4 regions of the Bradyrhizobium sp. WSM4873 genome follow, and region 4 is predicted to be linked to each of the others. Evidence: predicted binding sites of a transcription regulator. Region 4 holds the regulator's gene; each other region holds the start of a gene.
What was found. Region 4 encodes PhoB, which activates phosphate uptake and scavenging genes when phosphate is short. Its sites were predicted from a motif close to TGTCATNNANCTGTCAT; they were not measured.
Positions count from the first base shown of each region.

Region 1: the regulator PhoB is predicted to act here: its motif matches at 1,401-1,417, upstream of AC0L21_RS22315 (OprO/OprP family phosphate-selective porin).
Region 2: the regulator PhoB is predicted to act here: its motif matches at 4,783-4,799, upstream of AC0L21_RS01540 (DUF47 domain-containing protein).
Region 3: the regulator PhoB is predicted to act here: its motif matches at 3,138-3,154, upstream of AC0L21_RS01185 (RNA degradosome polyphosphate kinase).

Region 1 covers NZ_JBVVPS010000017.1:97,174-104,505, forward strand. The annotation lists gene AC0L21_RS22310 (DegQ family serine endoprotease) at 1-1,167, opposite strand, end outside; gene AC0L21_RS22315 (OprO/OprP family phosphate-selective porin) at 1,479-3,092, shown strand; gene AC0L21_RS22320 (zinc-binding alcohol dehydrogenase family protein) at 3,174-4,187, shown strand; gene AC0L21_RS22325 (chloride channel protein) at 4,191-5,519, opposite strand; gene AC0L21_RS22330 (DUF1330 domain-containing protein) at 5,576-5,872, opposite strand; gene AC0L21_RS22335 (SDR family NAD(P)-dependent oxidoreductase) at 5,882-6,670, opposite strand; gene AC0L21_RS22340 (c-type cytochrome) at 6,751-7,332, opposite strand, start outside.
Region 2 covers NZ_JBVVPS010000001.1:318,268-325,599, reverse strand. The annotation lists gene AC0L21_RS01565 (ABC transporter ATP-binding protein) at 28-783, shown strand; gene AC0L21_RS01560 (ABC transporter ATP-binding protein) at 776-1,522, shown strand; gene AC0L21_RS01555 (ABC transporter substrate-binding protein) at 1,556-2,779, shown strand; gene AC0L21_RS01550 (branched-chain amino acid ABC transporter permease) at 2,852-3,715, shown strand; gene AC0L21_RS01545 (branched-chain amino acid ABC transporter permease) at 3,717-4,685, shown strand; gene AC0L21_RS01540 (DUF47 domain-containing protein) at 4,844-5,488, shown strand; gene AC0L21_RS01535 (anion permease) at 5,504-6,511, shown strand; gene sugE (quaternary ammonium compound efflux SMR transporter SugE) at 6,504-6,818, opposite strand; gene AC0L21_RS01525 (peptide chain release factor 3) at 6,988-7,332, shown strand, end outside.
Region 3 covers NZ_JBVVPS010000001.1:238,323-245,654, forward strand. The annotation lists gene purN (phosphoribosylglycinamide formyltransferase) at 1-542, opposite strand, end outside; gene purM (phosphoribosylformylglycinamidine cyclo-ligase) at 557-1,630, opposite strand; gene AC0L21_RS01175 (CDP-alcohol phosphatidyltransferase family protein) at 1,786-2,328, shown strand; gene AC0L21_RS01180 (P-loop NTPase family protein) at 2,422-3,099, shown strand; gene AC0L21_RS01185 (RNA degradosome polyphosphate kinase) at 3,228-5,420, shown strand; gene ppx (exopolyphosphatase) at 5,436-6,938, shown strand; gene AC0L21_RS01195 (TerC family protein) at 6,997-7,332, opposite strand, start outside.
Region 4 covers NZ_JBVVPS010000040.1:43,176-50,507, forward strand. The annotation lists gene pstC (phosphate ABC transporter permease subunit PstC) at 1-684, shown strand, start outside; gene pstA (phosphate ABC transporter permease PstA) at 689-1,534, shown strand; gene pstB (phosphate ABC transporter ATP-binding protein PstB) at 1,531-2,352, shown strand; gene phoU (phosphate signaling complex protein PhoU) at 2,363-3,079, shown strand; gene phoB (phosphate regulon transcriptional regulator PhoB) at 3,094-3,801, shown strand; gene AC0L21_RS33280 (GcrA family cell cycle regulator) at 4,030-4,542, opposite strand; gene AC0L21_RS33285 (acetylornithine transaminase) at 4,998-6,200, shown strand; gene argF (ornithine carbamoyltransferase) at 6,200-7,147, shown strand.

The DNA.
Region 1 (7,332 bases), on a different contig from region 4:
CGGGGTGATGGTCGAGACCTTCGCGCCCTGGAGAGGCGAGCGCGCGGTGATGACGAGCTCGTTGCGGCCGGCATCGGGCGCGGCGTCCAGCGCCACCGTCAACTTGACCGGCTTGCCGCCGCGCTGCACGTCGATCTGCGCCGTGCCGCCGAGCGGCCGTGTGGCGAAGCGATAGTCGAAGGCGTTTGGATCATCCACGGTCTGGCCGTCGATCGAGACGATCAGGTCGGAGGATTTCAGCCCGGCCTTGGCCGCCGGTCCGTTCGGAACGACGCTTGCGACCAGCGCACCGGTCGGCGAACGCAGGCCGAGACTCTCGGCGATCTCCGGCGTCACCGCCTGCAATTTCGCCCCGAGCCAGGGTCGCTTCACCGCCTTGCCGCCGCCCTTCGCGGAGGCGACGACGACGCGCACCATGTTGGCGGGGATCGCGAAGCCGATGCCCTGCGAGCCGCCGGAGCGCGAATAGATCGCGGTGTTGATGCCCGCGAGCCTGCCGTTCATGTCGACCAACGCGCCGCCGGAATTGCCAGGATTAATCGCCGCGTCGGTCTGGATGAAAAACTGGTAGTCGGTGATACCGACCTGCGTGCGCGCCAAGGCCGAGATGATGCCGTGAGTCACGGTCTGGCCGACGCCGAAGGGATTGCCGATCGCCATCACGACGTCGCCGACCATCAGCTCGTCTGAATTGGTGAATTCGAGAGCCGGAAACTTCTCCTTGGTGTCCTTCAGGCGCAGCACCGCGAGATCGCTGCGAGAGTCCTTCAGCACGATCTCGGCCTCGAACTCACGCTTGTCCGACAGCGACACCTTGACCTGGTCGGCGCCTTCGATGACGTGGACGTTGGTGACAACGAGTCCCGACGCATCGACGATCACGCCCGAACCAAGCGAGCGCTGCACCTGTTCCTGTTGCTGGCCGGGCACGCCGAAGAAGCGGCGGAAGATCGGGTCGTCGAGCAGCGGGTTGCGATTCTGCACCACCTTGGCGGCATAGACGTTGACGACCGCCGGCTGCACCCGCTGCACGATCGGCGCATAGGACAGCCGCAGTTCGGCGGGCGAGGACGGCACTCGGCGGTCCTGCGCGGCGGCCGGATTGAAATTGGCCGAAAAGGCTATGCACAGTGCCGTGACGACGGCGCTCCAGGTCGATCGAAACATTCCTACCTCTTGGAAAAGACGCCGGAATATAGGCGCGTTCGCCCGCCAATAGAAGGGCGCCCGGCGCGATATTCGACCCCCTTTTTGGTGTGTCCCGCCTGCAAGCTCTGCGTGCGAAATTACAATTTGCCGGGGCTGCCGATTGGCATGATGTGCGTCATCTTGCATGGTGGTGCTAGGCGGATTCGGTTGCGGCGAATTTACACCAGTGGGAACCGCGCAACCGGGCGCAGCGTCGCGGAGCAGTCATCGATCGTACCTAGGCTCTCCGCCAGCGACTTGGGAAGTTCGTCAACCGATGGAGTCATGACGTGAGCAGGACAAGAATTGCAGCCACAGCGATTGGTCTCGCCGCCGCGCTGGCAGCCTCGCAGGCCCAGGCTCAATCGGCGAGCAGCAGCGACCAGGAGATCGCGCTCCTGAAGCAGCAGTTGAAGATGCTGGAGCAGAAGCTCGACAAGCTCCAGAGCCAGACCGCGGCGAACACTGCCGCTGCAGCAAAGGCCAGGACCGAAGCCAAGGCGGATGCGAAAGCTGAGGCGCGGTCCGAAGCGAAGGCCGTCGTCGCCAACGCCAACGCGGCGATCCCGCTCAAGGGACCGGCGCCTGCCTCCGGCGTCCTCGTGACGATGCCGAACAATCGGCCGACCATCTGCACTGCCGATGGGGCAAACTGCGTCGGGATCACAGGTCGCGTGCATTGGGACGCCGGCGGCTACGACTATCGGCCCAACACGGCCGCAACCGTGCCGCAGAAACTCGATAGCGGCGAGAACGTCCGCCGCGCGCGCATCGGTCTCGCCGGCAAGTTCTTCAACGACTGGAATTTCGCGCTGGTCTACGACTTCGGCGGCTCCTCCGACGGGTTTGGCGGCGCAGCTCCGGGTTCGCTGCCCGGCGGCGGCGTCTCCGGCATCGAGAACGCCTATCTCAGCTATACCGGCCTGAAACCGTTCGGCGGCAAGATGGCCATCGAAGGCGGCATCATGGACCTGCCCTACACTCTCGATGAAGCCACGAGCTCCAACGACATCATGTTCATGGAGCGCGCCTCGGCCGGCATCATCGCGACCAGCATCGCCGCGGGCGACTTCCGCTCGGCTGTCGGCACGCGCTGGTACAACGACCAGCTCTGGATCGGCGGCTACGTCACGGGGCCCTCGACCGGCGCGATCCATTCGGCGTCGAGCGCAGCACCGAACGGTGCCTCCGAGCAGTATGGCGCCGTCGCCCGCGTTGCCGGCCAGGTCGTCAGCGGCAAAGACTACTCAGTCCATCTCGGCGGCAATGCCGAATGGCTGATCCAGCCGTCGCGCAACATGGTGACGGGTGCGCAGACGGTGACGCTTAACGATCGTCCGGAACTGCGCATCGATCCCACGGCGCTCGCCACGACCGGCGCAATCGCCAATGCCTCCGGCGCGCAGGTCTACAGCGTCGAAGCGGCCGCCACTTATGGACCACTGATCCTGCAAGGCGAGTATTTCTGGTACAACATCGATCGCAGCGCCAACACCGGCCTGCCGCCGCTGGGTGCGCCGAGCCTCAAATTCCAGGGCGGCTACGCGCAGGCCGGCTACGTGCTGACGGGCGAGGGTCGCAGCTATAATGCGGCGAATGCGGCCTATGGCGGCGTCAAGCCGGCGCACCCGTTCTCGCTCGAGGGCGGCGGCTGGGGCGCGTGGGAAGTCGCGGGACGCTTCTCCACGATCGACCTCAACGATCAGCTCGGGACCGCCACCGGCATCGCGGGCGGCCGGCAGACCGTCTACACGGCGGCGCTGAACTGGTACGTCAACGGCAACGTCCGTTTCATGCTGGACTATCTGCATGGCACGGTGTCAAGGCAGGCCTCGCCGATCTCGACCGCCGATGTCGGCTCGAAGTTCGATGCGGTCGCGATGCGGACGCAGTTCGCGTTCTAGGTCTCGCCTGTCGTCCCGGGGGCGCGCAAAAAACGCGAACCCGGGACCCAGCACCTGCAACACTTTCGAAGGAGACAAGCCATGAAGGCCGTCGGCTACAAGAAATCGCTTCCGATCGAGGATCAGGACGCGCTGTTCGATTTCGAGACCGCCAAGCCCGAACCCAAGGGCCGTGATATCCGCGTCGCCGTAAAGGCGATCTCGGCCAATCCGGTCGACTACAAGGTGCGCAAGCGCGCCGCCCCGCCCGAGGGCGAGACCAAGATTCTGGGCTATGACGCGGCAGGCGTGGTCGATGCCGTGGGGCCTGACGTCTCGCTGTTCAAGCCGGGCGATGAGGTATTTTACGCCGGCTCGATCCTGCGCCAGGGTACCAATTCCGAATTCCACCTTGTCGACGAGCGTATCGTCGGCAACAAGCCGAAGAGCCTGTCGTTCGCGCAGGCCGCCGCCCTTCCCCTCACCTCCATCACCGCCTGGGAGCTGTTGTTCGATCGGCTCGGTGCGGTGCCCGGCAAGAGTGTCGATCCGCGCACGCTCTTGATCACCGGCGGCGCCGGCGGCGTCGGCTCGATCCTGATCCAGCTCGCCCGCCGCCTCACCGGCCTCACGGTGGTCGCGACCGCGACGCGGCCGGAATCGCAAAAATGGTGCCTCGATCTCGGCGCGCATGCGGTGATCGACCACGGCCAACCGATGAAGGAGCAGATCGAGAAGCTCATGCTGCCGCCGGTCGCGCTGGTGGCGAGCCTCACCTTCACCGACCAGCACTACAAGAGCATCGCCGACTTCATGGCGCCGCAGGGCAGGTTCGGCCTGATCGACGATCCCCCGGAATTCACTGTGAGCGCGTTCAAGGGCAAGGCAATTTCGGTGCATTGGGAATCGATGTTCACGCGCTCCTCGTTCCAGACCGCCGACATGATCGCGCAGCATCATCTGCTCAATGACGTCGCCGACCTCATCGACAAGGGCGTGCTGCGCACGACGCTCGACCAGACCTTCGGCACGATCAACGCGGCCAATCTCAAGCGGGCCCACGCGCTGCTCGAGAGCGGCAAGTCGCGCGGCAAGATCGTGCTGGAGGGGTGGTAGGTCTTAGCTCGAAGCGGGCGCCGCATTCGTCTCAGGCGGACGCGTCGCCCGCTCGATAAAGCCCTTCGCGAGCGCGTGGTAGATCCCCTCCTCGCAGATCATCCGCGATGTGGCATGTGCAATCAGGGCGGCGGCCATCAACGGCACCACCATGGCGTGGTTGTCGGTCATCTCGGTCACGATGACGAAAGCGGTGATCGGCGCCTGCACCACACCGGCAAAATACGAGACCATGCCGAGCAACATGATCGCACCGAGCGGAGCGTCGTGGAAGAAGGACGCGATATTGCTGCCGAGGCCGGCCCCAACGGCGAGTGACGGCGAAAAGATTCCGCCGGGTATGCCACTGATTGCCGCGAAGGTGGTGGCGAGAAGCTTGAGGATGCCGAAGTCCTGCGGCAGCGGTGCGCCCTGCTCCAGGGCCGTCTTTACCTGCTGGTAGCCTGTGCCATAGATCGTATCGCCGGAGACGATGCCGCAGATCGCGACTGCGAAGCCGCACACGAGCGCAAACCACAACGGGTGGCGCTTGACCGAACGCCCTAGCGGATGGGCGAAGCCGCGCGCCATCACGATGACGATACGGCTGAAGACGCCGCCGGCCACGCCACCAACCACGCCACACACCGGAACCGCCAGCCAGTCGGCACCGGGGGCTAGCGACATCGCACTGCTGCCGAAATAGGCGTAATTGCCCATCAGCGCGAGCGAGGTCAGACCGGCCGCGATCACCGCTGCGATGATGAGACTGCTGGTACGTGTCTCGAAAGCACGGCTCATCTCCTCGATGCCGAAGACGATCCCCGCCAGCGGCGTGTTGAAGGCGGCCGCGACGCCGGCGGCCGCGCCGGCCAGGATCAATCCGGGCTGGCGGCGTGGCGAGACGCGTCCGAGCGCGAACATGATGGAAGCGCCGACTTGAACGCTCGGTCCTTCCCGGCCGACGGAGCCACCGCATAGCAGGCCGAACAAGGTGAGGATCACCTTTCCGATCGCGATTCGGATCGAGACCAGGCTCTCGCGCGCCGCCTGGTCGGTCAGATGCCGCGCGGCGATCGCCTGGGGAATGCCGCTGCCCTGTGCGTTCGGGAACAGCCGGGTGGTCAGATAGGCCGAAAGCATGAAGCCGAGAGGTGTCACCGCCAGCACGGCGTAGCGCGACTTGGCCAACACCAGCGCGAAGGCGTGCTGGGCCAGATCGGCGAGCTGGGCCAGCACCACCGCCGCGGCGCCCACCCCGATCCCACCGAGCACGAAGATCGCCCGCCGCTGCCATCGCGCGGATGTCAGCCTGAACAGGCGTTTGTGGCGGGTCGACAGGGGCCAGAGCATGAAGCCGAGGTTTAGCCGGTCCCGCCGCGAATTGAAGAGGCAAGCGAGCAGACCAGCTAGACTGGAACCGCGCCCTCGACGAACATCAACCGCCGCTCCAGCGCCGTCTGCCGCAGCTTCAGCGCTTCGGCGTATTCCGGCGAGGCGTACCATTCGCGCGCGCGTTTCATCGATGGAAACTCCACGATGATCATGGTCTTAGGCGGCGGGCCGCCCTCCACCACCTCGGTGGCGCCGCCGCGGACGAGATAGCGGCCGCCATATTGCGCGATGGTTGCAGCAGCCAGCGTGCGATAGGCCTCCATTGCGGCCTGATCGCGCGCCTCGACCTCCGAGATCACATAGGCCGGCATGAGCTGATCTCAGGCAATCGTGTTGACGATGCCGCCTTCCGCGCGCAGCGCCGCACCGTTGGTCGCGGAGGCTTCCTTCGAAGCTGCATAGACCACCATGTTGGCGATCTCGTCGACGCTGGCAAAGCGCTGGAGCAGCGAGCTTGGGCGATGCTGCTTGACGAAATTGGCCGCGGCCTCATCGACCGACTGGCCGTTCTGCTTGGCAAGATCCTTCACGAACGTCTCGACACCTTCCGACATTGTCGGGCCTGGCAGCACGGAATTGACGGTGACGCCTGTGCCGCGTGTGAGCTGCGCCAGGCCGCGCGCGACCGAGAGCTGCGCCGTCTTGCTCATGCCGTAGTGGATCATCTCGACGGGAATGTTGAGCCCGGACTCCGAGGAGATGAAGACGATTCGGCCCCAGTTGCGCTTGAGCATGCCCTTCATGTACGCGCGCGAGAGGCGCACGCCGCTCATCACGTTGACCTCGAAAAAGCGGCTCCAGTCCTCGTCCGGAATGTCGAAGAAGTCCTTCGGCTCGAAGATGCCGGCATTGTTGATGAGGATATCGACGTCTGGCAGCGCCGCGGTAAGCGCCTTGCAGCCGGCAGCGGTCGAGACATCGGCGGCGATGCCGCGGACCTTTCCGCCCGCTCCCTCCAGCTTGCGCACGGCCGCATCGACCTTGTCCTGGCCGCGTCCGTTGATCACGACGCTCGCACCCGAGCCGGCAAGGCCTCTGGCGATGGCGTGGCCGATGCCGGCGGTCGAGCCGGTCACGAGGGCGGTCTTTCCGGAAAGGTCGATCTTCATGCTATGTCTCCATTAGAGCTGACGGAGATATCGTGAGCTGCAAGGGCGCGTGCAATCGCTCCTCACCGACGCGTGAGGATTCAGTTGTGAGGCGGAAGCGTCCTGAGAAACGCGACGATGGCATCGAGATCCTGGGCCGTCATGCTGGCATAGGCAGCATAGGCCATCGGCGGCTTCAGTTTGTGGCCGTCGCGTGCAATGCCTTGTGTAATCGCACGTTTGATTTCGTCGTCGCTCCACCCGCCGATGCCCGCGGCTGTATCCGCGGTGATGTTGGGAGAGACAGATTCACCCCACGGCCCCTTGAACGTCCGACCGCCCTTGCCGCTTGCTCCGGCGAAATCGTGCACGGCGGACGGGCCGTCCGGCGTGTGGCATTCCAGGCAATGGGCGATGGTCAGGAGATAGCGCCCACGCGCGAGCTTGTCGGACAGCTCAGCCTCGCTCGCTTGCTTGCCGGCGTAGGTCGGCATCTCCGGCTTCAGCATGATGCGGTACTCCGGCGCCGGCGTCTCGTGATGCACCGACGGCACCGAGTGCAAATAAGCTGCGAGCGCGTCGAGATCGCGGGTGGTGAGCACGGTGTAGAACGCGGTCGGCATGATCGGCGCGACCCTGGTTCCGTTCGGCCTGACGCCGCTGACGAGAAACCGCCTCAGCTC
Region 2 (7,332 bases), on a different contig from region 4:
GCGTTGTGCGGGCAGGGGGAAAACTGTTTGGCCGATGAGTTCATTCTCGAAACGGAAGGCTTGACCAAGGAGTTCGCGGGCTTCTTCGCCGTCCGCGACGTTGCGCTCAAGGTTCGCCGTGGGAGCATTCACGCGTTGATCGGCCCGAACGGCGCCGGCAAGACGACGTGCTTCAATCTTTTGACCAAGTTCCTCAAACCGTCTGCCGGAAAAATCCTGTACAAGGGGCAGGACATTACCGCGATGGCGCCCGCCGACGTGGCGCGCCTGGGACTGGTTCGCTCGTTCCAGATTTCGGCGGTATTTCCCCATCTCACCGCGCTGGAAAACGTCCGCGTCGCGCTTCAGCGCCAGCACGGCAGCTCCTTCGATTTCTGGCGCTCCAAATCCGTGCTCAACCAGTTCAACGATCGCGCGCGCGAGCTGTTGAACGATGTCGGCCTCAGCGAGTTTTCCAATACGCCCGCGGTCGAGATGCCCTACGGGCGCAAGCGCGCACTGGAGATCGCAACCACGCTCGCGCTCGACCCCGAGATGATGCTGCTGGACGAGCCGATGGCCGGCATGGGCCACGAGGACATCGACAAGATCGCGGCGCTGATCAAGCGCATCTCCGCGAAATACACCATCCTGATGGTCGAGCATAATCTGAGCGTCGTGGCCAATCTCTCCGACATCATCACCGTGTTGACGCGCGGGCAGGTGCTCGCGCAGGGCCATTACAGCGAGCTCACCAAGGACGAACGCGTCAAGGAAGCCTATCTGGGAGCCGGTCATGGCTGAGACTGCAACGGCGGAAGCTCCCGCAAAGGCTGCGAGCGGCGGCAACCTCCTCCAGGTCCGCAACCTGGAAGCCTGGTACGGCGAGTCCCACATCCTGCACGGGATCAACTTCGACGTGAACGCGGGCGAGGTCGTCACCCTGCTCGGGCGCAACGGCGCCGGCAAGACCACCACGCTGAAGTCGATCATGGGCATCATCGGCAAGCGCACCGGCTCGGTGAAGTTCAACAACCAGGACATCATCCGCACGACCTCGGACAAGATCGCGCGGATGGGAATCGCGTTCTGCCCGGAAGAGCGGGGAATTTTCGCCAGCCTCGACGTGCGGGAGAACCTGCTGTTGCCGCCGGTGGTGCGTCCCGGCGGATTGCCGCTCGAGCAGATCTTCGATCTGTTTCCGAACCTGAAGGAACGGCTCAACAGCCAGGGGACCAAGCTCTCCGGCGGCGAGCAGCAGATGCTCGCGATCGCGCGCATCCTGCGCACCGGCGCGAATTTCCTGATGCTGGACGAGCCGACCGAGGGTCTCGCGCCCGTCATCATCCAGCAGATCGGCCACACCATTGCGCGGCTCAAGAAGGAGGGTTTTACGATCCTCCTGGTCGAGCAGAACTTCCGGTTCGCATCCACCGTCGCCGACCGCTATTACGTGGTCGAGCACGGCAAGATCATTGACGGATTTTCCAATGCGGAGCTTGCCGCCAACATGGACAAGCTCCACACCTATCTCGGTGTCTAGAACTGCCAACAAAAAGATTCGTAGGGAAGTAGCATGATGACAAAGTCGATTGCGTCGTTTCTGCTCGGCACGGCGCTGGCCGTGACCGCCGCCGGTGCAGCCTTCGCGCAGGACAAGACCGTCAAGATCGGCGCGCTGTCCGATCAGTCCGGGCTCTATGCCGATCTCGGCGGACCGGGCTCGACGCTCGCCGCGCAGATGGCCATTGAAGATTCCGGCCTGGCCGCGAAGGGCTGGAAGATCGACATCATCTCTGGTGATCACCAGAACAAGCCCGACATCGGCACCGCGATCGCGCGGCAATGGTTCGACGTCGACAAGGTTGACCTCATCGTCGACGTACCGAATTCCGGCGTGGCGCTCGCGGTCAACAACGTCGTCAAGGAAAAGAACGGCGTCTATATCAACTCGGGTGCTGCGACTTCGGACCTCACCAACGCGCAGTGCTCGCCCAACACGGTGCACTGGACCTACGACACCTACATGCTGGCCCACACCACCGGCCAGGCTCTGGTGAAGGCCGGTGGCGACACCTGGTTCTTCCTGACCGCCGACTACGCCTTCGGCGCGGCGCTGGAGCGCGACACCACCGCGGTCATCACCGCCAACGGCGGCAAGGTGGTCGGCGGCGTCAAGCACCCGCTGAACACGCCGGACTTCTCGTCCTTCCTGCTGCAGGCGCAGGCCTCCAAGGCCAAGATCATCGGCCTTGCCAATGCCGGCGGCGACACCACCAACACGATCAAGCAGGCGGCCGAGTTCGGCATCGTCAAGGGCGGCCAGAAGCTCGCGGCGCTGCTGCTGTTCCTCACCGACGTCAAGGCGATCGGGCTCGAGACCGCTCAGGGCCTCAACTTCACCGAGACCTTCTACTGGGACATGAACGACCAGACCCGGGCGTTCTCGAAGCGCTTCGCCGAGAAGATGAAGAACAATGCGCCGCCCACCATGGTGCAGGCCGGCGTCTATGCGGGCGTGCGTCACTATTTCAAGGCACTGGAAGCGCTCGGCGGCAACCCGCATGACGGCGCCAAGGTCGTCGAGAAGATGAAGTCGATGCCGACGGAAGACGATCTGTTCGGCAAGGGCGAGATCCAGCCCAACGGCCGCACCATCCACAATGCCTATCTGTTCGAGGTGAAGAAGCCCTCCGAGTCCAAGGGACCGTGGGACTTCTACAAGCTGGTCGGCACGGTGCCGGGCGACCAGGCCTTCACGCCGCTGTCCGAGAGCAAGTGCGCGCTGTTGAAGAAGTAAGCTAACCGCCCGCAGGCCATCAGGCCTGCGGGCGACTTTCAGGGAACGCCGAAGGGACCGGGTGCGGGATCGATGCAGGCTCTTTACGCTCAGCTACTGGTGGGACTGATCAACGGCTCGTTCTACGCGCTGCTCAGTCTCGGGCTTGCCGTGATCTTCGGCATGCTCAACATCATCAATTTCGCCCACGGTGCGCTCTACATGATGGGCGCGTTCGTCGCCTACTTCCTGCTGAACATCGGCGGCATCAACTACTGGTGGGCGTTGCTGCTCGCGCCGATCATCGTCGGCATCTTCGGCATGATCCTGGAACGGACCATGCTGCAATGGCTGACGGGGCTCGACCATCTCTACGGCCTGCTCCTGACCTTCGGCATTGCGCTGATCGTGCAGGGCGTGTTCCAGAACTATTTCGGCTCCTCTGGCATGCCTTACGCCATTCCGGACCAGCTCAAGGGCGGCATGAATCTCGGCTTCATGTTCCTGCCTATCTATCGCGGCTGGGTCGTCATCTTCTCGCTGATCGTGTGTATTGCGACCTGGTTCCTGATCGAGAAGACGCGGCTCGGCGCCTATTTGCGTGCCGCGACTGAAAACCCCACGTTGGTGCGCGCCTTCGGCGTCAACGTGCCGCGCATGATCACGCTGACCTATGGTTTGGGTGTCGGCCTGGCCGCGCTTGCCGGCGTGCTGTCGGCGCCGATCAACCAGGTGCGGCCGCTGATGGGCGCCGACCTCATCATCGTGGTGTTCGCGGTGGTCGTGATCGGCGGCATGGGATCGATCATGGGCTCCATCATCACCGGCTTTGCGCTCGGTGTGATCGAGGGCATGACCAAGTATTTCTACCCCGAGGCCTCCAACACCGTCGTGTTCGTGCTGATGGTGCTGGTGCTCTTGGTGAAGCCAACGGGATTGACGGGAAGGGCGGCCTGATATGACAGCCTTGACGGACGACACGCTGCCGGTAACCCCGCGCTCGATCCGCGATGAGATGATCGTGTTCGTGGTGATGGCGCTGCTGCTGGCTTCGGTGCCATTCACGGGGGTCTACCCGTTCTTCGTGATGCAGGCGCTGTGCTTCGCGCTGCTCGCCTGCGCCTTCAATCTCCTGATCGGCTACGGCGGTCTACTGTCCTTCGGCCATGCGATGTTCTTAGGGACGGCCGGCTATTGCAGCGCGCATGCGCTGAAGGTCTGGGCGCTGCCGCCCGAACTCGGAATCCTCGTCGGCGTCGCCGGTGCCTTCGTGCTCTCGCTCATCACGGGCTATATCTCGATCCGCCGCCAGGGCATCTATTTCTCGATGATCACGCTGGCGCTATCGCAGCTTTTGTACTTCATCTACCTCCAGGCGCCGTTCACCCATGGTGAAGACGGCATCCAGGGCATCCCGCAGGGACGCATGTTCGGCGTCTTCGATCTGACCAAGCCGACCGTGCTCTACTACGTGGTTCTGGTCGGCTTCCTCGCCGGCTTCCTGCTGATCTTCCGCATCATCAACTCACCGTTCGGCGAAGTCCTCAAGGCGATCCGCGAGAACGAGCCGCGCGCGATCTCGCTGGGTTACCGCACCGATCAGTACAAATTCCTGGCTTTCGTCCTCTCGGGCACGCTGGCCGGCTTTGCCGGTGCGCTGAAAGTCTTCGTGGCGCAGAATGCCTCGCTCACCGACGTGCACTGGTCGATGTCGGGCGAAGTCGTGCTGATGACGCTGGTCGGCGGACTCGGAACCGTGTTCGGTCCCGTGGTTGGTGCCTTCGTGATCATCGCCATGCAGCAATATCTGGCGGGGTTCGGCCAGTGGGTGACCGTGATCCAGGGCTCGATCTTCGTGATCTGCGTGCTCACCTTCCGCCGTGGCGTCATCGGCGAAATCGCGCATTACTTCCGGCGATCGCTGTAAGTCATTGATATAATGGAAGATGGGTTGATGCGCGAAAGCGGTGGATGATCCGGCTCCACGGGCGTGAGGTGGCACGCGCGTGGATCGAAAATGGTCTATGACAGTTTCATGACGGCCCGCCTGGGCCAGGCCATTATCCAACCGGTAGTTTCTCTCCCATGATGCGATTGTTTCGCGCTTTCCTGCCCAAGGAAGAACGGTTCTTCGACCTGTTCGACCGCCACGCCCAGACCGTGATCCAGGGCTCGATCGCGCTCCAGAGCATGCTCAACGGGGGCGAGGAGACGCCGGTCTATTGCCAGCGCGTCAACCAGTTCGAGAACGATGCGGACAACATCACCCGTGAGGTGCTGACGGCGGTGCGCCGCACCTTCATCACCCCGTTCGACCGCGGCGACATCAAGAACCTGATCACCTCGATGGACGACGCCATCGACCAGATGCAGCAGACCGCCAAGGCCGTGATGCTGTTCGAGGTCCGCAGCTTCGAGCCGCCGATGCGGGAGATCGGCGGGCTTTTGATCGAATGCGCGAATCTGGTCGGCCGTGCGCTGCCGCTGATGCAGAAGATCGGTCAGAACGTGGCCATGCTGACTGCGATCACGGAAGAACTGGGCAAGCTGGAAGGCCGTGTCGACGATCTCCATGATATCGGGCTGAAGGAACTGTTCCTCAAGCATCGCGACGGCAACGCGATGGATTTCATCGTCGGCGCGGAGATCTACGACCATCTCGAGAAAGTCGCCGACCGTTTCGACGACGTCGCGAACGAGATCAACAGCATCGTCATCGAGCAAGTTTAGGGCAGGGGCCACGCCGTGGATGTTGCGTTGGGTCTTCCCGTCCTGGTCGGATTGATCGCTGTCGCGCTGCTGTTCGACTTCCTGAACGGCCTGCACGACGCCGCCAATTCGATTGCGACCATCGTCTCGACCCGCGTGCTGCGGCCGCAATACGCGGTGTTCTGGGCCGCGTTCTTCAATTTCGTCGCCTTCATGGTGTTCGGGCTGCACGTCGCGCAGACCATCGGCACCGGCATCATCGATCCCGCGATCGTGGATGCTCAGGTGATTTTCGCTGCGCTCGTCGGCGCCATCGTCTGGAACTTGGTGACATGGGCACTCGGGATCCCATCGTCCTCGTCTCACGCATTGATCGGCGGCTTGTTTGGTGCAGGCGTAGCCAAAGCCGGCCTTTCGGCGGCGGTCTGGAGCGGATTGTCCAAGACGGTGATCGCCATCGTGCTGTCTCCGCTCGTCGGCTTCCTGCTCGCGATGATGCTGGTTGCGATCGTCTCCTGGGCATCGGTGCGCTCCACGCCCTTTGCCGTGGATCGCGCCTTCCGCATCCTGCAATTCGCCTCCGCCTCGCTCTATTCGCTCGGCCATGGCGGCAACGATGCGCAGAAGACCATGGGCATCATCGCCGTGCTGCTCTATTCGCAGGGCCAGCTCGGCGGCGAATTCTTCGTCCCCTTCTGGGTGGTGCTCTCGTGCCAGGCCGCGATGGCGATGGGGACGCTGATGGGCGGCTGGCGCATCGTTCGGACCATGGGCCTGCGCATCACCAAGCTGACCCCGATGCAGGGCTTTTGCGCCGAGACCGGCGGTGCCGCGACCCTGTTCATGGCGACCTTCCTCGGCGTTCCCGTCTCGACCACCCACACCATCACCGGCGCCATCGTCGGCGTCGGCGCCGCCCGCCGCCTCTCGGCGGTGCGCTGGAACGTCGCCAGCTCGATCGTCTATGCCTGGGTGATCACGATGCCGGCCTCGGCCATCGTCGCCGCGCTGAGCTGGTGGGCGGTCAAGATCTTCCTCAGGTAACCAGCTTCAGTCCGACGATCCCGGCGACGATCAGCCCGATGCTGGCGAGGCGGAACGCGGTGGCCGGCTCGCCGAACAGGATGATGCCGAGTGTCGCGGTACCGACCGCGCCGATGCCGGTCCAGACTGCATAAGCGGTTCCAATCGGGAGCGATTTGAGGGCGAGCCCGAGCAGGATGATGCTGCCGGCCATGGCGCCAAGCGTGAGGACCGACGGAACGAGCTTGGTGAATCCCTCGGTGTATTTGAGGCCGATCGCCCAGGAGACCTCAAGCAGACCGGCGACGAACAGGATGCTCCAGGCCATGGCGACCCTCCATTCAAGGCAGGGTCGTCCCCGCGACTGGCGTGCTGATGGGAAGGGAGGGCCGTCCCTCCCAACCTGATCCCAAGCCGGATATGGGGCTGGCCGGAAGGCTCTGCAATCACCAAATGAGGCTTGATCAGGCTCATTTTCCCTGCCAAACGCTGCCGCAATGTCCGACGTCGCCATCACAGCCGAATCGACGGCCCGTTCCTCGCTTGCCGCTGAAGTGTCGCGGCGGCGGACCTTTGCCATCATCTCGCATCCGGACGCCGGCAAGACCACGCTGACCGAAAAGCTGCTGCTGTTCGGTGGCGCCATCAATCTGGCCGGCCAGGTGAAGGCCAAGGGCGAGCGGCGCAACACGCGTTCGGACTGGATGAAGATCGAGCGCGAGCGCGGCATCTCGGTCGTGACCTCGGTCATGACCTTCGAGTTCGAGGGCCTCGTTTTCAACCTGCTGGACACGCCGGGCCACGAGGACTTTTCGGAAGACACCTACCGCACGCTCACGGCG
Region 3 (7,332 bases), on a different contig from region 4:
GGATAGATGCGGTGCTCGACTTCGAGGATACGCTCCGACAGCGTGGCCGCGGTATCGTGATCGCTCACAGGCACCGCGCCCTGCATCACGATCGGGCCGGCGTCGGTCTCGGGGATCACGAAGTGCACTGTCGCGCCGGACAGCTTGACGCCGGCGCGCAACGCCTGGCCGTGCGGGTCGAGACCGGGGAAGGACGGCAGGAGCGAGGGATGGATGTTGAGCATCCGCCCGTACCACGCCTTGGTGAATTCGGCCGTGAACAGGCGCATGAAGCCGCCGAGGCAAATCAGCTCGATGCCGTGCTGATCGAGCGCTGCTTGCAGCACCTTCTCGAATCCGGCGCGGTCCTTGCCGAACGGCTTGCTTTCGATCACCAGCGTCTTCACGCCGCTCGCTTTGGCCCTTTCCAGCCCCTGCGCATCGGCCTTGTTCGAGATGACGAGCGAAATCTCCGCCGGAAAATCCGGCGCGGCCGCGCCCTTGACCAGCGCAGCCATGTTGGAGCCACGGCCGGAAATCAGGATGGCGACGCGGCGTTTCATCACAGCGCCGGTCACTACAGCGCCATATCGAGATGGCCGTTATAGACGACGCGGTGCTCGCCCTCGGCCGGGATCACAGTGCCGAGCTGTGCCACGGTCTCGCCGGCATCGGCGAAGACCTCGACGACCTCTTCGACCTTGTCCGGCTCGACGATCGCGATCATGCCGATCCCGCAATTGAAGGTCCGCAGCATTTCGAGCTCGGCGATGCCGGCCTGCGCGGCCAGCCATTTGAACACCGGCAGCACCGGCAGGCGCGCCAGATCGATACCGACTCCGAGATGCTTCGGCAGCACGCGCGGAATGTTGTCGGTGAAGCCGCCGCCGGTGATGTGGGCGAGCCCCTTCACCGCGCCGGTCTCGCGGATCGCGCGCAGGCAGGATTTGACGTAGAGACGTGTCGGCGTCAGCAGCGCGCCGCCGAGCGTCATGACGGGCGCAAACGGCGCCTGCGCTCCGAAGCCGAGGCCGGATTGTTCCACGATCTTGCGCACCAGCGAGAAACCGTTGGAGTGCACGCCCGACGAGGCGAGCCCGATCACGGCATCGCCGGCGGCGATGTCCTTGCGCGGCAAGAGCGTGCCCCGCTCCGCGGCGCCGACGGCAAAGCCACCGAGGTCGTAGTCGCCGTCCTTGTAGAGGCCGGGCATCTCGGCCGTCTCGCCGCCGATCAGGGCGCAGCCGGATTCGCGGCAGCCTTCGGCGACACCGGCGACGATCGACGCGGTCGCCTCCGGATCGAGCTTGCCGCAGGCAAAATAGTCCAGAAAGAACAGCGGCTCGGCGCCCTGCACCACGAGGTCGTTGACACTCATGGCGACGAGATCGATGCCGATCCCGCCATGCAGGCCGGTCTCGATCGCGATCTTGACTTTGGTGCCCACGCCATCGGTCGCGGCCACCAGGATGGGATCCTTGAAACCGGCCGCCTTGAGATCGAACAGGCCGCCGAATCCGCCGATTTCGGCGTCAGCGCCGGGACGTGCGGTGGCGCGCACCATCGGCTTGATCAGGTCGACCAAGCGGTTGCCCGCATCGATATCGACGCCTGAATCGGCGTAAGTGAGGCCGTTTTTGCGGTCGGTCATGCCCGATTTCCAGTGGGTTTGCGGCTGGTTACGTCGAATTCCGGGGACGCGCAATGGCTCGCATGGCGCGCCTCCGTATACTATGTAGAGATATCAACCGGTTCAGCCTCCAAAGGGCCGAATTCGAGGTCAGGCCGGGTGCCGGGAAGCGCCGTGTGAGTATACCGAACATCATTACTTTGGGCCGCATCATGCTGGTCCCGATCATCGTCTGGGCCATCGTGTCGAGCCAAATGGAGGTGGCGTTCGCCGTCTTCCTGATCGCCGGTATCAGCGACGCGGTCGACGGCTTCCTTGCCAAGCGCTTCAACATGACGAGCGAGCTCGGCGCTTTGCTCGACCCGCTCGCCGACAAGGCGCTGCTGGTCTCGATCTACATGGCGCTGGGCATCTGGGGCGCGATTCCGCGCTGGATCGTCATCCTGGTGGTCTCGCGCGACATCATGATCGTCGCTGCCGTGATCATATCGTGGCTGTTCGACCGGCCTGTGGAGATGAAGCCCTCGAAGGTATCCAAGCTCAACACTGTGGCCCAGGTGGCGTTCGCGGCGCTGGTGCTGGCCGCCCTCGCCTTCGGCTTCAAAGCCGGCCCTTATGATATCATCCTGATGGGCCTCGTCACGGTCTTCACGCTTTCCTCCGTGTCGCTCTATCTTGTCGAGTGGTTGCGGCACATGAGCACGATCGAGGCCAAATGAGTTGGGAAGCGGCCCCGCAAAAGGCCAACTCCCGCTCGATTAAGTCGCATCTCTTCAAACGAAGCCGGCACGCCGGCACGGAGCAAAGCAAGCGTGCCAGGCCACGTTCATCCCCGACAATTGGCGTTTTCGCTTCCGCATGCGGAGAGCCTGAGCCGGGACAATTTCCTTGAGGGCCCCGTCAACGCCGCCGGTCTTGCCCTCATCGACGCCTGGCCGGAATGGCCGAATCGGATCATGTGGCTGGCCGGCCCGGAAGGAAGCGGCAAGAGCCATCTCGCCGCGATCTGGGCCGAGGCTTCAGGCGCCCGCTCGACCACGGCCAATGGGCTGACCGCCGAGGCCGTCCCGGCTGCGCTCGCCACTGGCGCGCTGGTGGTCGAGGATCCCAAGGCCGGGCAATTCGACGAGCGCGCCCTGTTCCATCTGATGAATCTAGCCCGCGAGGACGGCGCCTACGTCCTCTTCACCGGACGCGAGGCGCCCGCTTCTCTCGAGATCGAACTCGCCGACCTGCGCTCGCGGCTCCGCGCCGTCCCCGTTGTCTCGCTGCTGCCGCCTGACGACCAGCTCTTCCGCGGCCTGATCGTCAAATTCTGCACCGACCGCCAGCTCGCGGTGGACGAGAGCGTGGTCAGCTACCTCGCCACTCGCCTGGAGCGGTCCTCGGCCGCCGCCCGACGGGCTGTGGACCTGCTGGACAGCGAGGCCCTGCGCCTCGGCCGCCCCGTCACAAGGGCGCTGGCGGCCGGGCTGCTCCGGGATGTCTGACCAAGGCGGCTTGACGCGGCCGGGCGGCGGAACATCAATGTCATCGAAACGTCATCGCTCTAACACATGCTCCCGCGGGTTTTGCGCGTAAGTCGCAAATTGGGGCGAACTGGATGGATCGACTTCTGATGGATTCTGCGCAAGCTATTGAAGTTAAAGAGAAAGCCCCGGAAGCCGAGGGCCCGCCTGCGATCGCATCGAACCCTGAGCGGTTCATCAATCGCGAGCTCTCCTGGCTGCACTTCAACCGCCGCGTCCTGGAGGAATCGGTCAATCCCAGCCATCCCATGCTGGAGCGGGTGCGATTCCTGTCGATTTCAGCGAACAACCTCGACGAGTTCTTCATGGTCCGCGTCGCCGGCATCAAGGCCCAGGTGCGCGAGGGCATTGCCGAGCGCAGCCCCGACGGTCTGACGCCGTCCGAGCAGCTCGCGCTGATCAACCGAACCGTCTCGCAGCTCGCCTCCGACCAGCAGGCAATCTGGCGCGACCTGCGCGGCACGCTCGCCGACGAGGGCATCGTGCTGGTCGAGGGCAAGGAAGTCACCAAGGCGGAACGAACCTGGGTCGAGGACTACTTCCTCAGCAACGTGTTCCCGCTGCTGACACCGCTTGCGATCGACCCGGCCCACCCCTTCCCGTTCATTCCGAGCCTCGGCTTCACCATCGCGCTCCAGCTCACGCGCGCCGCCGATGGCAAGCAGATGAACGCGCTGATCCGCATGCCCGGCAAGATCGACCGCTTCATCCGCCTGCCGGCCGAGGGCAAGGTGGTTCGGCTGATCTCGCTGGAGCAGGCCACCGCGCTGTTCATCAACCGCCTGTTCCCCGGCTACAATCTGCACGGCCAGGGCGCCTTCCGTGTCATCCGCGACTCCGAACTCGAAATCGAGGAAGAGGCCGAGGATCTCGTCCGCCTGTTCGAGACCGCACTGAAGCGCCGCCGCCGCGGCTCGGTGATCCGGCTCGAGATCGATGCCAAGATGCCGGAGCAGTTGCGCAGCTTCGTACAGCACGCGCTGTCGACCGCCGACGACGAGGTGTTCCTGGTCGATGGCGTGCTCGCCATGAACGAGCTCTCGCAGCTCACCCGCCTCGACCGGCCCGATCTGGAATTCACCCCTTACGTGCCCCGCCATCCCGAGCGCGTGCGCGAGCAAGGCGGCGACATCTTCGCTGCGATCCGGCAGAAGGATCTCGTCGTCCATCATCCCTATGAATCCTTCGACGTCGTGGTGCAGTTCCTCCAGCAGGCGACGCGCGATCCCGACGTCGTCGCCATCAAGCAGACGCTCTACCGCACCTCGAGCAACTCGCCGATCGTGCGCGCGCTCGTGGAAGCTGCCGAAGCCGGCAAATCCGTCACCGCGCTGATCGAGCTGAAGGCCCGCTTCGACGAGGAGGCCAACATTCGCTGGGCGCGCGACCTCGAGCGCGCCGGCGTGCAGGTCGTCTACGGCTTCCTCGAACTGAAGACGCACGCGAAATTGTCGATGGTGGTGCGGCGCGAGGGCGGCAGCCTCACAACCTACGTCCACACCGGCACCGGTAATTACCACCCGGTGACCGCGCGCATCTACACCGACCTCTCCTACTTCACCTCGGATCCAACCATCGGCCGCGACGCTGCCCGCGTGTTCAACTTCATCACCGGCTATGCCGCGCCGAGCGACCTGGAAAAGATGGCGGTGTCGCCGCTGACCTTGCGCAAGCGCATCATCGAGCACATCCAGGGCGAGACCGCGCATGCACGGCACGGGCGGCCCGGTGCGGTCTGGATGAAAATGAACGCGCTGGTCGACCCCGACATCATCGATGCGCTCTACGAGGCTTCACAGGCCGGCGTGCAGGTCGAGCTCGTGGTGCGCGGTATCTGCTGCCTACGGCCCGGCATTCCCGGCCTGTCGGAGAACATCCGCGTCAAGTCGATCATCGGACGATTCCTCGAACACGGCCGAATTTACTGCTTCGGCATGGGCCAGGGCCTGCCGAGCGCGAAAGCGGCTGTGTATATCTCCTCGGCTGACATGATGCCGCGCAACCTCGACCGCCGCGTCGAGGTGCTGTGTCCGCTGCAAAATCCCACGGTGCATCAGCAGGTTCTCGAACAGATCATGGTCGCGAATCTCAAGGACAATGAACAGAGCTGGCAATTGTTGCCGGACGGGTCCTCAACGCGTATGAAGACCGCGAAGGGCGAGGAGCCTTTCAACGTCCACAACTACTTCATGACAAATCCGAGTCTGTCTGGCCGTGGTAAGTCGCTCAAGGAATCCTCGCCGCGCCGCCTCACGCGCCGTAATGAACGTCATCAATCCTGATCCGGGATCGTCGACGTGAAGCGGCCGCGCAAGCGCGGCTCGAGCGTCGCGGTCATCGACATCGGCTCCAACTCGGTCCGTCTCGTCGTCTACGAGGGACTGACGCGGAGCCTGATTCCGATCTTCAACGAGAAGACGCTGTGCGGGCTCGGCCGCGAGGTGCAGAGCACGGGACTGCTTGCCCCCGACGCCGTCGACAAGGCGCTGACCTCGCTCAAGCGCTTCCGTGCGCTGTGCCGGGTGATGCAGGTCGGACGGGTGTTTGCGATTGCGACCGCCGCCTGCCGCGACGCCTCCAACGGCGCCGACTTCATCGCGAAGGCCGAGCGCATCTGCGCGGTGAAGATCGAGATCCTGTCGGGCCCGCGCGAGGCGCGGCTGTCGGCGCTCGGCGTGATCTCCGGCATCCACCATCCCGACGGCATCGTCGGCGATCTCGGCGGCGGCTCGCTCGAACTGATCGACGTGCGCAAAAACACCGTGCGCAGCGGCGTGACGCTGCCGCTCGGCGGCCTCGCGCTGCAGGACCTCGCGCATAAATCCCTGAAACGCGCCGACCGCATCGTGCGCGAAGCGCTCGACGGGGTGCCGCAGCTCACCGCGGGCCGCGGCCGCAGCTTCTACGCCGTCGGCGGCACCTGGCGCGCGCTTGCGCGCATCCACATCATCCAGAGCGGCTATCCGCTCCAGGTGATGCACGGCTATTCGATTTCGGCGGCCGAGGCGCTCGATTTTTCCCGCCGCCTGCGCCGGCTTGCGGCCGCCGACATGCTCGCCGACATCGAGATCGTCGCCGATGCCCGGCGCCCGCTCCTCACCTATGCCGCACTGGTGCTCGAGCACATCATTCGGGTGGCGAAGCCGAAGACCATCGTGTTCTCGACCTTCGGCGTACGCGAGGGCCTGCTGCACGAGAAGCTGCCGGAGTCCGAACGCAACAAGGACGGACTGATCTGCGCGGCCGAGGAGCTGAACCAGCTGCTGTCGCGTTCGGCCAAGCACGCGCGCGAGCTGATCGCCTGGACCGACCGCCTCGCGCGCGTGGTGAAGTTGCGCGAGACCGAGGAGGACCGCCGTCTGCGCCATGCCGCGTGCCTGCTGTCCGACATCGGCTGGCGCGTGCATCCCGATCATCGCGGCGAGCAGACGCTGAGCCTCGTCGTCAACGGCAATTTCGGCGCAATCACCCACACCGAGCGCGCCTTCGTCGGCCTGTCCGTGTTCTATCGCTATGCGGGCCTCAGCGAGGAGAACCAGCCGCCGGTCGCCATGCAGGAGCTGCTGACGCCGGCGCAGCTCGAACGCGCCCGCCTGCTGGGCGCGGCCTTCCGCGTCGCGCATCTGATCTCGGCGGCACGTCCGGGCGTCTTGCCCGCGACGCATTTCCGCAGCATGGGCCGCAAGCTGTTGCTGGTGTTCGAGCACCGCCTCGGCGATCTCGTCGCGGATCGCGTCGGCAGCCGCTTCCGCGCGCTCGCCCGCCTGATCAACCGCGCCGGCTCGATCGTCCGGCGCTAGCGCATGCTCCGGAAAGCGTGAAGCGCTTTTCCGAAAACATCATGCTCAAAAGGTAAGTCTACTCCGCCGAGGCCTTGGCGTGGCGCTCGGAGGACTCCAGCGCGGCCGCGCTCATGCTGCGCCGGCGCCAGATGGAGCCGCCGACCAGAACGACGACGACGCCGAGAGCTGCGCAGAGATATTCGCCGCCTCCGCCGCCATGGGCGAATTGCGGCGGGATGCGGAAGGCGCCGAGCATGTTGTCCAGCGACGCGCCGAACGGACCGTCAAACAGCGTGTGCAGCCTCGGCGCGATGCCGGGATCGGTCGCAATCACCTCGCCCGCGATCCAGCCGAGCAGTGCCGCGCCGGCCCACACCAGAACCGGCAGCTTCGCGAGCAGCGCCATGATCAG
Region 4 (7,332 bases):
ATTCCCGTGGGTCTCGGCATTGCCATCTTCCTCACCGAGCTCTGCCCGCAATGGCTGCGCCGCCCGATCGGCATGGCGATCGAGCTGCTCGCCGGCATCCCCTCGATCATCTACGGCATGTGGGGCTTCTTCGTGTTGGGTCCGTTCCTCGCCAACACGTTCCAGCCCTTCATGATCAAGATATTCGACGGCGTGCCCGTGCTGGGCGCGATCTTCGCGGGACCGCCGTCCTATCTCAGCCTGTTCAATGCCGCGCTGATCCTCGCGATCATGGTGCTGCCATTCATCACCTCGATCTCGGTCGATGTGTTCAAGACGGTGCCTCCGGTCCTGAAGGAAGCCGCCTACGGCGTCGGCTGTACCACCTGGGAAGTCGTCCGCAGCGTGGTGATCCCCTACACCCGCGTCGGCGTCATCGGCGGGGTCATGCTGGCGCTGGGCCGCGCGCTCGGCGAGACCATGGCGGTGACCTTCATCATCGGCAACTCGTTCCGGATATCGTCGTCGATCTTCGCCCCCGGCACCACGATTTCGGCGGCGATCGCATCCGAGTTCGCCGAGAGCGACGGCCTGCACCAGTCCGGCCTGATCCTGCTCGGCCTCCTGCTGTTCGTGCTGACTTTCTTCGTGCTCGCAGCGGCGCGGCTGATGCTGATGCGGCTGGAAAAGAAGGCTGGGAACTAGCGCCATGAACCCGATCTATTCACGCCGCCGCCGCAAGGACATCGTCGTCCGCGGGCTCTGCATCGCCGCAACCGCCTTCGGCGTCACCTGGCTCGCGCTGATCCTGATCACGCTGCTCTACAACGGCTTGGCGGGACTCAATGTCCAGCTGTTCACCGAGAACACGCCGCCACCCGGATCGAACGAGGGCGGCCTGCTCAACGCCATCGTCGGCTCGCTGATCATGACCGTGATCGGCGTCGGCATCGGTGCGCCGCTCGGCATGTTTGCCGGCACCTACCTCGCCGAATACGGCCGCAACGACAAGCTGACCTCGGTGATCCGCTTCATCAACGACATCCTGCTCTCGGCGCCCTCGATCATCATCGGCCTGTTCATCTACGGCGCGGTGGTGGTGCCGATGCGCGGCTTCTCGGCGATCGCGGGCTCGCTCGCGCTCGCGGTCATCGTGATCCCGGTGGTGCTGCGCACGACCGAGGACATGCTGCTGCTGGTTCCGAACGCGCTGCGCGAGGCGGCCTCGGCGCTCGGCCTGCCGCGTTCGCTGGTGATCAAGCGGATCGCTTATCGCGCCGCGCGCTCCGGCCTCATCACCGGCGTGCTGCTCGCGACCGCTCGTGTCGCCGGCGAAACCGCGCCACTGCTGTTCACCGCATTGTCGAACCAGTTCTTCAGCCTCGGCCTGAACAAGACGATGGCGAACCTGCCTGTCACCATCAACAACTTCGTGCAGAGCCCCTATGCCTACTGGAAGCAGCTGGCCTGGAGCGGGGCGCTGCTCATCACGCTGACCGTTCTTGCCCTGAATATTGGCGCGCGCATCCTTGGCGCCGAGAGGACCGCAAAATGAGTGATCTTTCCGTATCGATGAGCGCGGCCGGTGGGCTGCCCCACGCGCCGGTGCTGCCGGAGGCGCCCCCCAAGGTGACCGTGCGCAACCTGAACTTCTATTACGGCGAGCACCACGCTCTGAAGAACATCAACCTGACGCTCGGCGCCAACCGCGTCACGGCGTTCATCGGTCCGTCGGGCTGCGGCAAGTCGACCCTGCTGCGCATCTTCAACCGGATGTACGACCTCTATCCCGGCCAGCGCGCCACCGGTCAGCTCATGCTCGATCAGACCAACATCCTGGACGGCAAGCTGGACCTCAATCTGCTGCGCGCCCGCGTCGGCATGGTGTTCCAGAAGCCGACGCCGTTCCCGATGACGATCTACGAGAACATCGCGTTCGGCATCCGTCTCTATGAGAAGATCTCGAAGTCCGAGATGGACGGCCGCGTCGAAAAGGCACTCCGCGGCGGCGCGCTGTGGAACGAGGTCAAGGACAAGCTCAACGCCTCCGGCCTGTCGCTCTCGGGCGGCCAGCAGCAGCGCCTCTGCATCGCCCGCACCGTCGCGGTGCGGCCCGAGGTGATCCTGTTCGACGAACCCTGTTCGGCGCTCGACCCGATCTCGACCGCCAAGGTCGAGGAGCTGATCCAGGAGCTGTCCGAGGATTACACGATCGCGATCGTCACTCACAACATGCAGCAGGCGGCGCGCGTCTCCGACAAGACCGCCTTCATGTATCTCGGCGAGCTGATCGAATTCGACGACACCAGCAAGATCTTCACGTCGCCGACTGACCGGCGCACGCAGGATTACATCACCGGCCGGTTCGGCTAGGAGACGCGACATGGGTTCTGAACATACCGCAAAGGCCTTCGATACCGACCTCCAGGAACTCACCCGCCTGGTCGCCGAGATGGGTGGCATCGCCGAGCGCATGATCGTCGAGTCCGTCGACGCGCTGATCCGCCGCGACGTCCCGCTCGGCCAGCGCGTCGTCGCCATCGACACCGAACTCGACGCGCTGCAGAAGCGCATCGAGGAGCGTGCGGTGCTCACCATCGCCCGCCGCCAGCCGATGGCGGTCGACCTGCGCGAGATCGTCGGCGCCATGCGCGTCGCGACCGATCTCGAGCGCATCGGCGACCTCGCCAAGAACATGGGCAAACGCGTCGCGGCGCTGGAGACGGACTTCCATCCGCTCAAGCTGTTTCGCGGCCTCGAGCACATGACCGACCTCGTGCAGCAGCAGGTCAAGTCGGTGCTGGACGCCTATGCCGCGCATGATCTGCCGGCGGCGATGGCGGTGTGGAAGGGCGACGAGGAGGTCGACGCCATCTGCACCTCGCTGTTCCGCGAGCTCCTTACCTACATGATGGAGGATCCGCGCAACATCTCGTTCTGTATCCATTTGATGTTCTGCGCCAAGAACATCGAGCGGATCGGCGACCACGCCACCAACATCGCCGAGACCGTGTTCTACATGATCGAGGGACAGGCGATCACCGACAAGCGGCCGAAGGGCGACATGACGACCTTCGCCAACACGGTACCGAACACTTAAGGAGCGACGACCCGATGGGCGCACGCATTATGGTGGTTGAGGACGAGGAAGCTCTGACGGAGCTTCTCCGCTACAACCTCGAAGGCGACGGCTATGACGTCGAGACGGTGATGCGCGGCGACGACGCCGACACTCGCCTCAAGGAGCACATCCCCGATCTGATCGTGCTCGACTGGATGCTGCCGGGCCTGTCAGGCATCGAATTGTGCCGGCGGCTTCGCACCCGTCCCGAGACCAAGCAGCTCCCGATCATCATGCTCACCGCGCGCGGCGAGGAGAGCGAACGGGTGCGGGGTCTTGCGACCGGCGCCGACGATTACATCGTCAAGCCGTTCTCGGTGCCGGAGCTGCTCGCGCGCGTGAAAGGCCTGCTGCGGCGCGCGAGCCCCGAGCGGCTCGCCACCGTGCTTGCTTTTGGCGACATCGAGCTCGACCGCGACAAGCGCCGCGTGGCGCGCTCGGGCCGGCCGATCGATCTCGGTCCGACCGAATATCGCCTGCTGGAGTTCTTCCTGGAGCATCCGGGCCGGGTGTTCTCGCGCGAGCAACTGCTCGACAGCGTTTGGGGCCGCGACATCTACATCGATGAGCGTACCGTCGACGTGCATATCGGCCGCCTGCGCAAGCTGCTCAATCTCGGCCGCGAGCAGGACCCGATCCGCACCGTCCGCGGCGCCGGCTACGCGCTGGATGATCGTTTTGCCAAGGCGGAGCAGGTGTAGGGTTGCAGGCTTGTTTGCTGGCGAGCTGTCCCCGAATTCTCCGACGTCGTCCCGGACAAGCGAGCGAAGCGAGCGCTGATCCGGGACCCATAACCACCGAACGTGGTTTGGCGAAGACTCGGAGCGACCCCTTCCGCACGACTACTGCGTGCTCGGAGTATGGGTCCTGGCTTTCGCCAGGACGACACTGAAATTGTTGAACTGTCTTCGCGCGACGACTTGCCGTGATTACCGCGGACCCGGCTTCACCGGTGCGCGGCGCCGATCCGACGCCGGCTGGTACGCGACGCGCGAGTGCTGGGCGCAATAGGGCAGGCCGGACAGCGCACGGCCACCACAGAAGAAGAAGTCCGGGCTCGAGGGATCGCCGACCGGCCAGTGGCAGGTCGCCTCGTTCAATTCCAGCAGCGACAGCCGCTGGCTCATCGGCACCACGTTGTCGTATGTGACCGGATCCGGCTCAGCCTCGACCTCAAAGGCCTGCGCCAGTGCGGTGTTGCCGCGCGAGATCGGGCGGCTCACCCGCATCATGTGCTGCGCGGGGCGCGCCTTGCGCGGCCGGGGCGCTGCCGACGAAGGGCTCTTGGCGCGGCCCGAAAGGCCGAGCCTGTGCACTTTGCCGATCACGGCATTGCGGGTCACATTGCCGAGCTCCGCCGCGATCTGGCTGGCCGAAAGTCCGGCCTCCCAGAGCTTTTTCAGCTGCTCGACGCGATCATCGGACCAGGTCAAAACCGTCATTGCACCCTTTCCCTCGCTGCGCGCCAGCCATCCTGGGGCCTCGCAGCGAATGCCTAAGCCTTCAAAAACCCGTGCCGCCAGAATCCCTTAAGGCTCGCCGGGCGCGTCTTGAACGCCCGAACGTTTACGCCGGTACATAAGGACTTAAAGATCAGAACCACTGCACGAGATGTCGTATCTGACAATCCAAACGCTACAATATGGCGTGACTCCCGCGCAAGAGTCCGCCGACTCGCTTCCACATGTTCCGTGGCTAAATCCCGCAAAATCGGCACCGCAAGACTACGGATTCAGCGTTTCGCGAGGCTTTCCGGGCGGCATTGACACCCGTTTCACCAGGCCTAAGATAGTCGCGCGTGCCGCCCTCAAGAGGCGGCACGTTTCGTTTTCCGGGCCGGTCGATGGTGCGTTGCGCAATGCACGCTCACACCGTCCGCAACATTCAAGTGACCGCCATGACTAACAGCGCAGCGCCGCATTTGCTCCCCGTTTTCGCCAGATCCGACCTCGGTTTCGAGCGTGGCGAAGGCTGCTGGCTGATCGCGACTAATGGCGAGCGCTATCTCGATTTCACCTCGGGGGTGGCGGTGAACGCGCTCGGCCATGCCCATCCGGCGCTGGTCGCGGCGTTGCAGGAGCAGGCGACCAAGCTCTGGCACATGTCGAACCTGTTCCAGAGCCCGGACGGCGAAAAGCTCGCCGCGCGCCTGTGCAATGAAAGTTTCGCGGACTTCGTGTTCTTCTGCAATTCCGGCGCCGAAGCGCTGGAATGCGTGATCAAGGTCGTGCGCCGTTATCACGCCGCGAAGGGCCATCCCGACCGCTATCGCATGATCACCTTCGAAGGCGCCTTCCATGGCCGCACGCTGGCGACGCTGGCGGCGACGGGTTCGGCGAAATATCTCGAAGGTTTCGGCCCGCCGATGGAGGGCTTCGACCAGGTTGCGCATGGCGATCTCGAGGCGGTGAAAAAGGCGATCGGTCCGCAGACCGCCGGCATCCTGATCGAGCCGATCCAGGGCGAGGGCGGTGTGCGTTCGGCAACGCCCGCCTTCCTGAGGGCGTTGCGTCAGCTCTGCGACGAGAAGGGTCTGTTGCTCGCCTTCGACGAGGTGCAGACCGGCATGGGCCGCACCGGCGATCTGTTCGCGTACCGCCGCCTCGGCGTCGAACCCGACGTGATGTCGCTGGCCAAGGCGCTCGGCGGCGGCTTTCCGATCGGCGCCTGCCTTGCGACCGCGGAAGCGGCATCCGGCATGACGCCGGGCTCGCACGGCTCGACCTTCGGCGGCAATCCGCTCGCGATCGCGGCTGCGAACGCCGTGCTCGACGTCATGCTCAAGCCCGGCTTCTTCGATCACGTGCAGAGGATGTCGCTGCTGCTCAAGCAGAAGCTCGCCTCCGTGATCGACCGTCACTCTGATGTCGTCAGCGAAGTGCGCGGCGAGGGCCTCCTGATCGGCATCAAGGCCGTGGTACCTTCGGGCGATCTCGTTGCCGCCTTGCGCGCAGAGAAGCTGCTCACCGTCGGCGCCGGCGACAATGTCGTGCGTTTCCTGCCGCCTTTGATCGTCACCGAAGCCGAGATCGAGGACAGCGTCATGCGGCTCGAGCGCGCCTGCACTGCGTTGTCCGGCAACAAGCGGGCGGCAAGCTGATGAGCAAGTCGCCCGATAAAGCACCCAAGAAAACACCGAAGCACTTCCTCGATATCAACGAGCTGCCGCTGTCGGAGCTCAAGCGCATGCTGGCCGCGTCCTCCGCGATGAAGGCGAAGCAGAAGGCGCATCAGCCGGTCAGGCCGCTCGAAGGCAAGACGCTGGCGATGATCTTCGAGCGCCCCTCGACGCGGACGCGGGTGTCTTTCGACGTCGCCATGCGCCAGCTCGGCGGCGAGCCCATCATGCTCACGGGCGCCGAGATGCAGCTCGGCCGCGGCGAGACCATCGCCGACACCGCGCGCGTGCTGTCGCGCTATGTCGACGCCATCATGATCCGCATCCTCAACCACGATGCCCTGCTTGAGCTTGCGGCGAACGCCACCGTTCCGGTCATCAACGGCCTGACGCGGCGCTCGCATCCCTGCCAGGTGATGGCCGACCTCATGACGTACGAGGAACATCGCGGCCCGATCGAGGGCAAGACGGTGGCCTGGACCGGCGACGACAACAACGTGCTGGCGTCCTGGGCGCACGCCGCCGAGCGCTTCAAGTTCCAGCTCAATGTCGCGACGCCTCCAGAGCTCGCGCCGAAAAAGGCGATGCGCGACTTCATCAAGGCGACCGGCGCGCCGATCATGCTCGGCACGGATGCCGAAGCCGCCGTGCGCGGCGCCGATTGTGTCGTGACCGACACCTGGGTGTCGATGGGCGACAAGGAAGGCGAGCACCGCCATAACGTGCTCAAGCCTTATCAGGTCAATGCCCAGCTGATGTCGCTGGCCAAGCCCGATGCGCTGTTCATGCACTGCCTGCCCGCCCATCGCGGCGAGGAGGTTACCGACGAGGTGATCGACGGTCCGCAATCCGTCGTGTTCGACGAGGCCGAAAACCGCCTGCACGCGCAGAAGGGCATTCTGGCCTGGTGCTTCGACGCGGTGAAGTGATCTCGCTGGAATCCCGGCGGCCACCTCACATATGATCGTCGTCCCGGACAAGCGCAGCTTCTGGCAACGCGCAGCGTTGTCCAGAACGGAGCGCCGATCCGGGACCCATAACCACAGGAAGTCGTTTGGCGAGGATTCGGAGTTGTCATCTCGCGGAGTAGCGTAATCCTGTGGTTATGGGTCCC